DNA from 3 places in the Rhizobium sp. N731 genome. Region 2 is predicted to be linked to each of the others. Evidence: predicted binding sites of a transcription regulator. Region 2 holds the regulator's gene; each other region holds the start of a gene.

Region 1 (4,190 bases), 990 kb from region 2:
ATCATCTTGAACAGGGTCGTCTTGCCGGCGCCGTTCGGGCCGATGATGCCGACGATGCCGCCCGGCGGCAACTTGATCGACAGGTCGTTGATCAGCGTGCGACCCTCGAAGCCTTTGGTGATGCCTTCCAACTCGATGACCACCTGGCCGAGCCGTTCGCTCACCGGGATGATGATCTGCGCGTCGCCGGGACGCTGCTTCTCGGCCGCCTCCACCAACTGCTCGTAGGATTTGATACGCGCCTTCGACTTGGCCTGGCGAGCCTTCGGGCTGGAAGCAATCCATTCCTGCTCGCGGCTGATCGCCTTCTGGCGCGATGCCTCTTCGCGGTTTTCCTGCAGCATGCGCTTGGCCTTGGCCTGCAGATAGGCGGAGTAGTTGCCTTCGTAAGGGATACCGCGGCCGCGATCGAGTTCGAGAATCCAGCCGGTGACGTTGTCCAGGAAGTAGCGGTCGTGGGTAATCATCATCACGGCGCCGGGATAGTCGCGCAGATGCTTTTCGAGCCAGGCGATGGTTTCGGCATCCAGATGGTTGGTCGGCTCGTCGAGCAGCAGCAAATCCGGCTGCGAGAGCAGCAGGCGGCAGAGTGCGATGCGGCGGCGCTCACCACCGGACAGGCTGGTGACCTCGGCATCGCGCGGCGGGCAGCGCAGGGCTTCCATCGCCATCTCGACCTGACTTTCCAGATCCCAGAGGTTCTGGCTGTCGATGATGTCCTGGAGCTTCGCCCCCTCTTCCGCGGTCTCGTCCGAATAGTTCATCATCAATTCGTTATAACGATCGACGATCGCCGTCTTCGCGGCAACACCTTCCATGACGTTCTCGAAAACCGTCTTGGTGGGGTCGAGTTTCGGCTCCTGCTCGAGATAGCCGACCGTGGCACCCTCGGCGAGCCAGGCTTCGCCGGTATACTCCTTGTCCTGGCCCGCGATGATGCGCAGCACAGTGGATTTACCGGCCCCGTTCGGTCCGAGGATGCCGATCTTGGCATCCGGGTAGAAGGAAAGGTGGATGTTCTCCAGGATCTTCTTGTTGCCATAGGCCTTGTTGAGGCCGGACATATGATAGATGAATTGACGTGCCATGCTGCGCTGCTCCGGGCGGGAAACTTCGTTTCGTGCCGCTATGTAGGCGAAACAACGCCTGTGAGCAACGCCGAAACCCGTTTACGCCGGATTCCGGTCAGTAGCCCGCCGCATCGACAACGCCCTCGTCACAGCCGAACGAGGTTTTTCCCGCCCCCTGGATCAGATCGGCAAGGCCCGCGCTTTTTGCCGATGCCGCTCCCGCATCCGCAGACAGGCCGATCGTCAACTCGCTGATCACCCTGACATTGCCAGCTCGCCGGCAGCTCATCTTGACGCGCTCGCCCGCACCCGGCCCGAAGCTCTTGTCGAAAGCAGCCTTGATCGCTTCGGCCTTGACCGTCTTGCCGATATTGGCGGCGAAGAGGTCGCGCACGGCCGATGCGTTGAGAGCATCCACCAGATGGACACCGACGCCGAAATAATCCTCCACACTCAATTTCGTGCAGGTCCCATGCTTTGTCCATTCGTGCCGTTCAAGGCCGGACTGCGTGCCGGGCATCGCCTTTGCCAGCGCCGCCTGCGTTTCGGCCGAAAGCGTCACTTCCGGCAATGCAGCCCATTTACCATCCTTGTCGGCAGCCTTCTGGTCGTCGCTGACGCCGCAATAATCCTGCCGCATCGGCCAGAGGCCGTGCAGCGAGAAATTCGTTGCGTCGTGGCGCTCGCCGGTCTGGCTTGCGCATTCGGCCTTCTTCTGGTTCGTCTGACAGAAGGCGGGCTGCCAGCTCGCCGCAAGAATGAAACGGGTGCGTCCGTCGGCCTCCTGCGCCATGGCGGCGCCGGCAAAGGCTATCGATACGGCGAACGTCAAGGTACGCAACTGCATGCTGCTCATTTCAACCCCCATATAAGAACAATGCACGAACAGATAAGCACAAAGAGTAAACATCAGCAACCCTGAATCGCAACGCTCCCGTATTTTGTTATCGATTGCATCTAACGCTTTAAAGTCACACAAAGGACGTTCCATCACTTTGAGTTGAAGCATGATTCCTCAAATCGATTTCGCATTAAGAAATTATGCGCTAGCGATCTGTTCTGCTGCGGCAGGGAGGATCCGAATGTTTTCTGAAACGCAATGGCTCTCCGTGCCGGGAGCATCGCTGGCCTATCACCATGCCGAGGCGACCGGCCCCGCTTGCGGCATTCTGCTGATATCGCATGGCTTGGCGGAGCACTCGAAGCGGTATCGCCGCTTTGCCGAGGCAATGGCGGCGCGCGGCTATCACGTTTATGCCCACGATCACCGTGGCCATGGCGAGACGACAGCGCCCGATGCCCCGATCGGCCGCTTCGCGCGGCGCGATGGCGTCGAACGGGTGATCGGCGACATCATTGCCATGCGCGCTCACGCGGTCTCGCGCCATCCCGGCCTGAAGGTGATCCTCTTCGGCCATTCGATGGGTGGCCTCATCGCGCTCAATGCCGCCGTCACCGCCCCGGACGACTTCAACGCGGTCGCCGTGTGGAATTCGAATTTCGCGGTCGGTTTTGCCGGCCGCGCCGCCCAGGCGATCCTTATCGCCGAACGCATGCTGAAAGGCTCGGACGTCCCGAGCGGCCTCCTGCCGAAACTCACTTTCGCAGCCTGGGGCCGGTCCATTGCCAACCGCCGCACGGAATTCGACTGGCTGTCGCATATGCCCGGCGAAGTCGACAAATATGTCGCCGACCCTCTTTGCGGCTTCGATGCCTCGGTTTCGCTCTGGCTCGACGTCTTCGAACTAACCTTCCGCGCACCGCAAATGATCCATCTCGACCGGCTGCGGCGCGACCTGCCGATCCATCTGGTCGGCGGCGGAGAAGATCCGGCGACCGAGCGAGGAAAAGCCGTGATCTGGTTGTCAAACCATTTGAAACGCCAGGGCTTCTCCCGTATCAGCACTGAGATATATCAGGACACGCGGCACGAAACGCTGAATGACACCGGCGCAGAGGCAGCCATTGCCGCCTTCGCGGACTGGTGTGACGGCGCGGTCGGCAAAAGCTGAACGGCCAAAATCCCGGATGATGAGAATCCCACCATGAACAGCACCTCCGCCCGGCCGGTTTCATCCCCCTCCGACGTGACGATGGGGCTTGCGCTGATGTTTCTTTCGGTGATGTTCTCGCCGCTCATCGACATCTTCGCCAAGCTCGCCGTCGTCACCGTGCCCTCCGCCGAGGTCACCGCCGGCCGCTTCGCGGTGCAGGCTCTCTGCATGCTGCCGATCGTCATATGGCGGCGCAGCTTTGACGATTTCTCCTGGCGCCAGAGCCTGTTCCATGCCATCCGCGGTCTGATCATTACCATCTCAATGATTTGCTTCGTCACCACGCTGAAATATATGGCGGTCGCCGACGCGATCGCGATCTTCTTCGTCGAGCCGATCATCGTGACGATCCTCGGCGGCATTTTCCTGAAGGAAACGATCGGCTGGCGGCGCTATACCGCTTGCGGCGTCGGCTTCTTCGGGGCGATGCTGATCATACAGCCGAGTTTCAACGAAGTCGGCTACATCGCGCTCCTGCCCGTCCTCACCGCGCTCTGCATCGCCATTTTCGTGCTGATGACGCGCGTCCTGTCGCACAAGGAAGATCCCTGGGCAATGCAGTTTCAGATGGGCATCTGGGGCCTGATCTTCTGCGCCGTCCTGCTTTTTGCCGGCGATGGCAGCGGCTCCGATATCTTCGATCCCGTCATGCCCGTAGGCAACGCCTGGTTCTATGTCGCCGGCGTCGGCGCCATGGCCGCGATAGCGGGCATCTTCGGCGTCTACGCCTATCGCGCCGCACCGGCTTCGACGCTGGCGCCGCTGCAATATTTCGAGATCGTCTCGGCCACGATCTTTGCCTGGCTTGTTTTCGGCGACTTTCCGGATGCGATCAAATGGCTCGGCATCATGATCATCATCGCCTCCGGCATCTACATCCTCTGGCGCGAGCGCCGCTTTGCTTCCAAACCCGTATCCGATACATCTGAGGTGACGCTGGCGCCGTAGATTGCCTGGGAGGACCATGACCGAGAGCCTGACGAAAAAACCGCCGCTTGCCGGTATCCGGGTGATCGAGCTCGCCCGCGTGCTCGCCGGTCCCTGGGCCGGACAGATGCTCGCCGAT
Region 2 (4,190 bases):
CAGACCCCATTGCGTCGTCGGCTGCTGGCCACCGGCCGGCAATCGCTGCGTGCCGGAGCCTGCATGCTGGGCGAAGAGGCCGATCATGGCCGCCTGCTGCTGTTCTCGCCGGTCTTCCTCGGAGCCGGCTCGGCCTTCTGGTTTCTCGGCAGATCGGATTTTCCCCTCGTTGCATCGCTGCTCTGCCTGCTGGTGTCGGCGACCGCGGTTTTCCTCACCGGTCCCAGCCGGCCGGTCTTGCGCGCAAGTTTCATGGCGCTGGCACTTTTCGCCGGCGGCATGCTCTCGGCTCAGTTCGAGAGCTGGCGGGCTTCGACGGTGATCCTCGATTCATCCGTGACGACGACGGTGACCGGCCGTGTCGAACGGCGGGAAGGCGACGGCCGCGGGCGCTGGCGCTACATTCTTGCCGTCACCGGCACCGAGGCGCCGGAGCTGAAACGGCCGCCGAGACGCATTACCGCGATCGTCCGGGGTGCCGATGCGCCTTTCGAGATCGGCGACATCATTACCGGCAAGGCACGGCTGACGCCGCCGGCCGGCCCCGCACTTCCCGCGCTCAACGACTTCTCCTTCGGTGCCTATTTCGACGGCATCGGCGCCAACGGTTTCTTCTACGGTGCGCCGGAGAAACTCGACTTGGAGGCAGGCCCGCAGGCGGACAGGTCGACGGACGCGCTGCTCGAATGGCTCTACCGCCTGCGCAGCAGCATCGGCGACCGCATAAGATCGATCCTGCCCGGTGACACCGGCGCTTTTGCCGCTGCCCTGGTGACGGATGAACGGCGCGCCATCTCGAAGACGACGACGGAGGCGCTGCGCCAGTCCGGCCTTGCCCATGTCGTCGCGATCTCGGGCCTCAACATGGCGCTGTCGGCCGGCATCTTCTTCGTCGGCTTCCGGATGCTGCTCAGCCTCTTTCCCGGTGTCGCCCAAGCCTATCCGACAAAGAAATTCGCCGCCGCCGGCGCGCTCATCGCCGTCACCGCCTATTACCTGATCTCCGGTTTCGGCGTTTCGGCCGAGCGCGCTTTTATCATGATGGCCATTATGCTGATTGCCATCTTCTTCGATCGGCCGTCGATCAGCCTGCGCAATATCGTTCTCTCTGCGCTCATCATCATCGCCATTTCACCTTCTGAAGTATTGGGACCGAGCTTTCAGATGTCCTTTGCCGCGACATTGGCTTTGGTATCGGGCTATCAGCTCTGGAAGGACAGGCGTGTCCGCGAAAACGCTTTTCTGAAACTGCCGATCATCAGGCCGGTGGTTGCCGTCGCCGGTTTCTTCGGCGGCGTCTTCCTGACCTCGCTGATCGGCGGCTTTTCCACCGCACTGTTTTCGATCGAGCATTTTCATCGCCTGACGGCTTACGGCCTGCCGGCAAACCTTGCGACGATGCCGATCATCTCCTTCATCGTCATGCCGGCCGGGTTGCTGGCGATGTTGCTCATGCCTTTCGGTGTGGACGCTCCGCTCTGGAAGGTGGTCGGATTCGGCCTCGATCTGGTGATTGCGGTCGCCAAGACGGTGTCCGGCTGGGGCGGTGATATCGGCGTCGGCCACTTGCCCGCCTGGTATTTCGCAGTGGCGGTGGCAGGCTTTCTGCTGCTGACGCTGCTGCGCACCCGACTGCGCCATGTCGGCACATCGATCATCGCCATCTCGACGCTCATCGTGCTGCTTCTGCCGGCTCCCCGGCCGCCGGATCTGGTGATTTCGGAGGATGGCAGTCTGGTTGCGGTTGTCGCGGCTGAGGCAATAGCTTCCAACCGTGAAAACCCGCCGGATTTCATCTTCGACCAGTGGCAGCGAGCGCTGGTCCTGCCGACACATGATCCGCCGAAGATGCTGGATGGTCCGGCTATCCCGCCGGAAGGAGAAGACCGCCGTGTCAGGCTTTCCCGCGATCAGCAGAACGAAGCGAGCGCAGCGATGCGGGCAGCCGCAGCAGGCGGTGAAGCAAACCGCTTTTCCTGCGTCAAGAAAGCCTGGTGCACATCAAGACTCGGCAATGGCCATATCGTGACCGTCATCGACAATGCCGCCTATCTCGGCCCGGCCTGCGATACGGCCGATATCGTCGTGACCTCGGTCCGTCTGCGCTTCGACAGCTGCCGCTCAGGCGGCACGCTTTTCACCGGCGAGACGCTGCGCAGGACCGGTTCCGTCGAATTGCGCTTCGCCGGTGCCGACCTGGAGGTCACCACCGCCTTCGATGCTTTGTCGCGACCATGGATGCGCCACCGCGCCTATGATTGGCGCAACGATCGTTTTACCGATTCCGGCCCATCCGGCGTCAGTGATAGCGACGGATGAGGCCGACGAGCTTGCCCTGCACCTTGACGCGGTCGGGTCCGAAGATGCGGGTCTCGTAGGCCGGGTTGGCGGCCTCGAGCGCGATCGAGGCACCCTTGCGGCGGAAACGCTTCAGCGTTGCTTCCTCGTCGTCGACGAGGGCAACGACGATATCGCCGGGACTTGCGGTGCTGCCGTTGCGGATGATCACGGTATCGCCGTCGAAGATGCCGGCATCGATCATCGAATCGCCCTTGACCTCCAGCGCGTAGTGCTCACCGGAGCCGAGCATATCCGCGGGAACGACGATGTCGTGGGTGTTGTTCTGGATCGCCGAGATCGGAACGCCGGCGGCGATACGTCCCATGACCGGCACGGAGATGGAGTTGCCATTGTCGGCGACCGGCTTTGGCGCAGCGGGGGCGGCGACCGGCTGGGGCTTGCCGAGGCTGCCCTCGATGACGCTCGGCGAAAAACCGCGCCGCTGTTGAAGGCTGGGGTTATAGGCCTCCGGAAGTTTGATCACTTCAAGCGCCCGGGCGCGATTCGGTAGGCGGCGAATGAAGCCGCGCTCCTCGAGCGCCGTGATCAGCCGGTGGATTCCGGATTTCGAGGCGAGATCCAGGGCATCCTTCATTTCGTCGAAAGAGGGAGGGACGCCGGATTCCTTCATGCGCTCATGAATGAAAAGGAGAAGCTCCTGTTGTTTGCGCGTGAGCATCGACGTCAGACCCCGTGATTGAAACAAATCCAGAACGGACACTATATGTTCCATATGTGTTCCGCAAGTAGCTAAATTTCCGTAAAACTTCGCGTCAACTCGTCGAGATTTTTATTTTCATTCGCCGGATTGGTGCACATGTCTTGCATTGAGCGAGGTGCTGTCGCACATCTCTTGCCGGTTTCAGGAGGGATATTCATGAACGCGCATTCCGCCAAGTCGCACCCGCTGGATCATGTCGTGCTGCCCGTGGTCAATATCGATCTGGCGCGTGAAAGGCTCGGCAAGCTCGGTTTCACCGTCGCCGCTGATGCGCGCCATCCCTTCGGAACGGAGAATGCCTGCGTCTTTTTCGCCGACAAGACCTATCTGGAGCCGCTTGGCGTTGCGAGTGTCGAGGAGAGCGAGGCAGCGGCCCGCCAGGGCAATGTCTTCATTGCCCGCAATCGCGCCTTCCGTTTCCGCTGCGGCGAGGAGGGACTTTCTGCGCTGGCCTTCCTCAGCGAGGATGCCGGCGTCGATCATAAGCGCTTGGTCGGCAACGGCGCGAGCGCCGGTGAGATGTTGCAATTCAGCCGGCCGATGCGGATGCCGGATGGTTCGGAGAGCGTCGGCAGCTTCAAGCTGGCCTTTGCAGCTGATTTGCGCGCCCCCGATTTCTTTCTCTTTACCTGCCAGCGCATCAATTCGTTCCCGACAGATCGCGCCGCGCTGGAGACGCATGCCAATGGCGTGATCGGTATTGCCGAGATCGCGCTTTGTGCGCCGGACCCGGCGGCATTCGCCGCTTTCGTCGGACTTGCGATAGGGCAGGCGGCGGCGGAGAAAACCGGTTTCGGCGTGAATATCGCGGCATCGAATGCGAAGATCAGCCTGATGACGCCGGAAGGGCTGGAGGCCTATTTCGAGCTTGTCGTCTCCTCCGCCGATCGTGGCCTGCGCGGCCGGGCAATCCTCTTCACTGTCGCCGATCTTGCCGTGACAGAAGCGCATTTGGCTGCTAACGGGGTGACCTACACGCGCAAGAACAACCGCATTCTGGTGAAGCCCACGCCCGGGCAGGGTGCGCTCTTCGCCTTCGAGGAAAAACGATGAGCACCGACACGAATTCCGAAGTCAGGATCGGCGAAGGCGAAGGCCAGGTCACCTTTTCCAATATCGCCCGCCTGTC
Region 3 (4,190 bases), 1.5 Mb from region 2:
CCGGTGGGACCGTCGACATGTTTGACGAGGGAGAGGTCGGTTCCGGCATCATCGAGCAGGGCGAGCGCATCGGCGGCAAAAGCATCCTTGCCGACGGCGCCGGCCATGTGCACATAGCGGCCGGCGCGACGGGCTGCCAGCGCCTGGTTGGCGCCCTTGCCGCCGGCGGCCGTGGCAAAACCGTTGCCGGCCACCGTCTCGCCGGGCTTTGGCAGTCGCTCGGTCGTGGCGATGAGATCCATGTTGATGGATCCGAAAACTGTGATCATCAGGCTGTCCCGTCTTTTGGAGCATGCGAATGACATCATGCTCCTGCTATTTCATGGGGCGAGACACTGCCCGAAGCGATCACTCCTCGTCAACCACCCGAAGCTTGAGAAGGCCGGTACGGCTTTCCACGGATTTGGCCGGAGTCTCGTCGTGGCGGGCGGGCTTGGCGTCGCCGCCTGCCTCGAATTCCAGCGCCTCGATCTTGGCGCCGCGCCTGGTGAGCTTGTCGGCCGATGTGACCACCATGTCGATATCTTTCTGCGCCAGGGCGAAATGGCCCTGCAGCTTGCGCACCCGCTCGTCGAGGCGGCTGAGATCGTCCATCAGCAGCGCCACCTCGCCCTGGATCAGATGCGCCTGCGCCCGCATGCGCTGGTCTTTCAGCACCGCCTGGATGACCTGGATCGACAGCATCAGCAGGGATGGCGAGACGATGACGATGCGCGCCCGGTGCGCCTTCTGCACCACCGCTTCGAAATTTTCGTGGAGCTCGGCAAAGATCGATTCGGACGGCACGAAGAGAAAGGCGGTATCCTGGGTTTCCCCCTGGATCAGATATTTCTCGGCAATATCGCGGATATGGATCTCCATGTCGCGGCGGAACTGCTGGCCGGCGAGCTTGGTGGCCTCGGGGCTGCCGGCGTCGCGGATGGCGTTCCAGGCTTCGAGCGGGAACTTCGCGTCGATGACGAGCGGCGGCGCCCCGTTCGGCATACGGATCGTGCAGTCCGGCCGCGAGCCGTTCGACAGCGTCTGCTGGAAGGCGTAGGCCCCCATCGGCAGGCCGTCGGCGACGATCGTCTCCATCCGCGACTGGCCGAAGGCGCCGCGCGTCTGCTTGTTGGAAAGTATCGCCTGAAGCCCGACGACGTCCTTGGCGAGTGTCTGGATATTGTTCTGCGCCGCGTCGATCACCGCCAGCCGCTCCTGCAGCCGCTGCAGGTTTTCATGCGTCGATTTCGTCTGTTCGGTGATCGTCGAGCTCATGCGCTGCGACATGCCGTCAAGGCGTTGGTTGATCGCCTGGTTGAGCTCGCTCTGCCGCGTGCCGAAGACTTCGGCCATCGCCGTGATCCGGCCCTGCATCTCCGCCTGGATCTTCAGAAGCTCGGCCATGCGCATCGCACTTTCCCTGGCGCGCAGATCCGCCTCCTCCGCCTGTTCGCGGCGAAGGCCGGCCGCACGCAGGAAAAGCACGATTACCAGCAGGATGAGGGCTGCAAGAACGCCGCCGGCCAGCGCCAGCATGGCCGGGCTGATCGAGGCGACGGAAGCTGAAAGCGATTCGGAAGCGACGGTCATGGCGCAACCATAACAGAAGATGCGGCAATATATAGATCAAAACGTGAACGAAGTCGGCAATCCTCAATATCCTGCGATGCCCGCCGCGCCTTGCTGGTCAACGCAGAAAATCGCAGCCGGATTAACGATTGCTCAACCATATTCGCCAAAATCTGTGGCGCAAAATTCCCTCCCGCGCCGTTGCGCCAAAGACAGAGATCTCAATGACATCCCAGCAGACCGACAGTGCGCTGAAACAGCGTCTCGATTTCATCGAACTGGATGAGGCGGCGCGCAAGTCGATGCGGGACCTGCGCCCGGTTATATCAGAGCTGGTCGGCGGCGCCCTCGATAAATTTTACGCCAAGATTGCCAGGACCCCCGCTGTCTCGAGCTTTTTCACGGACAAGAGCCAGGTCGCCCATGCCAAGAAGCGGCAGCAGGATCATTGGGCCAATCTTGCAGGTGGTAGCTTCGACGAAAGCTATGTCGATGGCGTAACGGCGGTCGGCCGCACCCATGCCCGCATCGGGCTGGAGCCGCGCTGGTATATCGGCGGATATGCCCTCGTCATGTCCGAGCTCGTCAAGGGTATCATGGAGAAGCAGTGGCCTTCGGTCTTCGCGCGCCAGCAGGGCAGGCAACTGGCCGAGAAGCTGTCCGCCGTCATCAAATCAGCCATGCTCGACATGGATTATTCCATCTCGGTCTATCTCGAGACGCTGGAAGCCAAGCGCCGTGCGCTGGAAGAGGAGCGCGCCAAGGCGCAATCCGACCAGGCGATCGCGCTGGAGCAGCTGCGCCGCGGCCTGGAAGCACTGTCGAATGGCGATCTCGAAGCCACTCTGCCCTCCGATCTGCCGGGTGATTTCAGGCAGATGGCCGAGCATTACAACCGCGCCGTCAGCGCCCTTCGCCAATCCTTCGCATCCGTGCGCGACACGTCGGGCCAGATCATGAGCGGCGCCGACGTCATTTCCAACGCGACCAACGACCTGGCGCTGCGCACCGCACAGCAGGCGGCCGGCGTCGAGGAAAGCTCGGCGGCCCTGCAGCAGCTTTCCGTCAGCGTCGGCCAGACCGCCGCCAATGCCGAGAAGGCTTCGGACGCCGTACGCGAGACGCAGCAGAAGGCGAAGAATTCGGGTGAACTCGTCACCAGCGCCGTCTCGGCGATGGCCGGCATCGAAAAATCCTCGACGGAGATTTCCAAGATCATCGGCGTCATCGACGAGATCGCCTTCCAGACCAATCTGCTGGCGCTGAACGCCGGCGTCGAGGCAGCGCGCGCCGGCGATGCCGGCAAGGGTTTTGCCGTCGTCGCCCAGGAAGTGCGCCAGCTGGCCCAGCGCACGGCCGAAGCCGCCAAGGAGATCAAGAACCTGATCTCGCAGAGCTCGACCCAGGTCAATGAGGGTGTCGGCATCGTCTCCAGCACCGGCGAGGCGCTGAACGACATGATCGGCCGCATCGACATCATCAACCGCTTCGTCGCCGATATCGCCGCTGCCGCCCGCGATCAGGCGACCGGCGTCAACGAGGTCAGTGTGGCGATCCGCAGCATGGGCGAGATCACCCAACAGAATTCCGGCATGGTCGAGCGCACGTCGGCGGAAACCGGCCGCCTCAAGGACGAGGTGGACCAGCTGATCGAGCTGCTGCGCCGCTTCCGCGCCCGGCCGGAAGGCCGTTCCGTCGCCGCCACCCGCCGGGCGGCATGAGGCGAATATGGCGAAATTCCGGGCGGGGATGCAAAAAAGCGTCTTCCCCGCCCGCCGGATAATTCCATAGTGGGAAAAGATGGGTTATGGGAACGCCCATGACCATCAAGCCACTCATCATTCTTCCCGATCCCCTTCTCCGCCAGCTGTCCAAGCCGATCGAGCGGGTCGACGCCGACCTGCAGCGTCTGGCCGACGACATGCTGGAAACCATGTATGACGCGCCGGGCATCGGCCTTGCCGCCATCCAGATCGGCGTACCGCGCCGCATGCTTGTCATCGACGTGTCGCGCGAAGGCGAAGAAAAGCAGCCGCAGGTCTTCATCAATCCGGAGATCGTCAAATCCTCCGACGAACGCTCGGTCTATGAGGAAGGCTGCCTGTCGATTCCGGATTATTATGCCGAGGTCGAGCGCCCGGCGGTCGTCTCGGTCAAATATCTCGACCGCAACGGCAAGGAACAGACGGTGGAAGCCGACGGCCTGCTCGCCACCTGCCTGCAGCACGAGATCGACCACCTGAACGGCGTGCTGTTCATCGATTATATCTCGCGGTTGAAGCGCGAGATGGTGATCAAGAAGTTCACCAAGGCGGCGAAGTCCAAGGCACTCTGACGAGCGTTGAAAATGCGCCGGCGAGGCACTATGATATCACCGATATCATGATGGAGGTGCCGAATGGGTGACCTGCTTATTCGCGATGTTCCTGACGCAATGAAGCGGCAACTTCAGGAAAGCGCGCAGCGCAATGGCCGCAGCCTTTCGGAAGAGGCGATCGAAATCATCCGCCGGCAGATTGCGGTCGGGCGTTCGGGGGCTTCCGCCGGACAGCGCCTGCGCTCGCTGATGAGCGACGAAAGATTGACCGATGAGGAGGTGGAATCCATCGCCGCATCCCGCCACGAACCCGACCGCGAAC

What was found. The regulator LexA, encoded in region 2, represses DNA repair genes until DNA is damaged. The targets are predictions, from matches to a motif close to TGTTCNNNNTGTGTTCNG.
Region 1: a site for LexA is predicted at 1,941-1,958, ahead of AMK02_RS14625 (ribonuclease T2 family protein). Genes of this name have one in related genera too.
Region 3: a site for LexA is predicted at 1,605-1,622, ahead of AMK02_RS02130 (DNA recombination protein RmuC). Genes of this name have one in related genera too.

The regions. Positions count from the first base shown of each region.
Region 1 covers NZ_CP013601.1:2,968,270-2,972,459, forward strand. The annotation lists gene ettA (energy-dependent translational throttle protein EttA) at 1-1,088, opposite strand, end outside; gene AMK02_RS14625 (ribonuclease T2 family protein) at 1,186-1,926, opposite strand; gene AMK02_RS14630 (alpha/beta fold hydrolase) at 2,153-3,082, shown strand; gene AMK02_RS14635 (DMT family transporter) at 3,116-4,072, shown strand; gene AMK02_RS14640 (CaiB/BaiF CoA transferase family protein) at 4,089-4,190, shown strand, end outside.
Region 2 covers NZ_CP013601.1:1,978,419-1,982,608, forward strand. The annotation lists gene AMK02_RS09825 (ComEC/Rec2 family competence protein) at 1-2,319, shown strand, start outside; gene lexA (transcriptional repressor LexA) at 2,300-3,019, opposite strand; gene AMK02_RS09835 (VOC family protein) at 3,218-4,114, shown strand; gene kdsA (3-deoxy-8-phosphooctulonate synthase) at 4,111-4,190, shown strand, end outside.
Region 3 covers NZ_CP013601.1:430,725-434,914, forward strand. The annotation lists gene AMK02_RS02125 (ribokinase) at 1-269, opposite strand, end outside; gene AMK02_RS02130 (DNA recombination protein RmuC) at 349-1,572, opposite strand; gene AMK02_RS02135 (globin-coupled sensor protein) at 1,776-3,272, shown strand; gene def (peptide deformylase) at 3,371-3,886, shown strand; gene AMK02_RS02145 (FitA-like ribbon-helix-helix domain-containing protein) at 3,950-4,190, shown strand, end outside.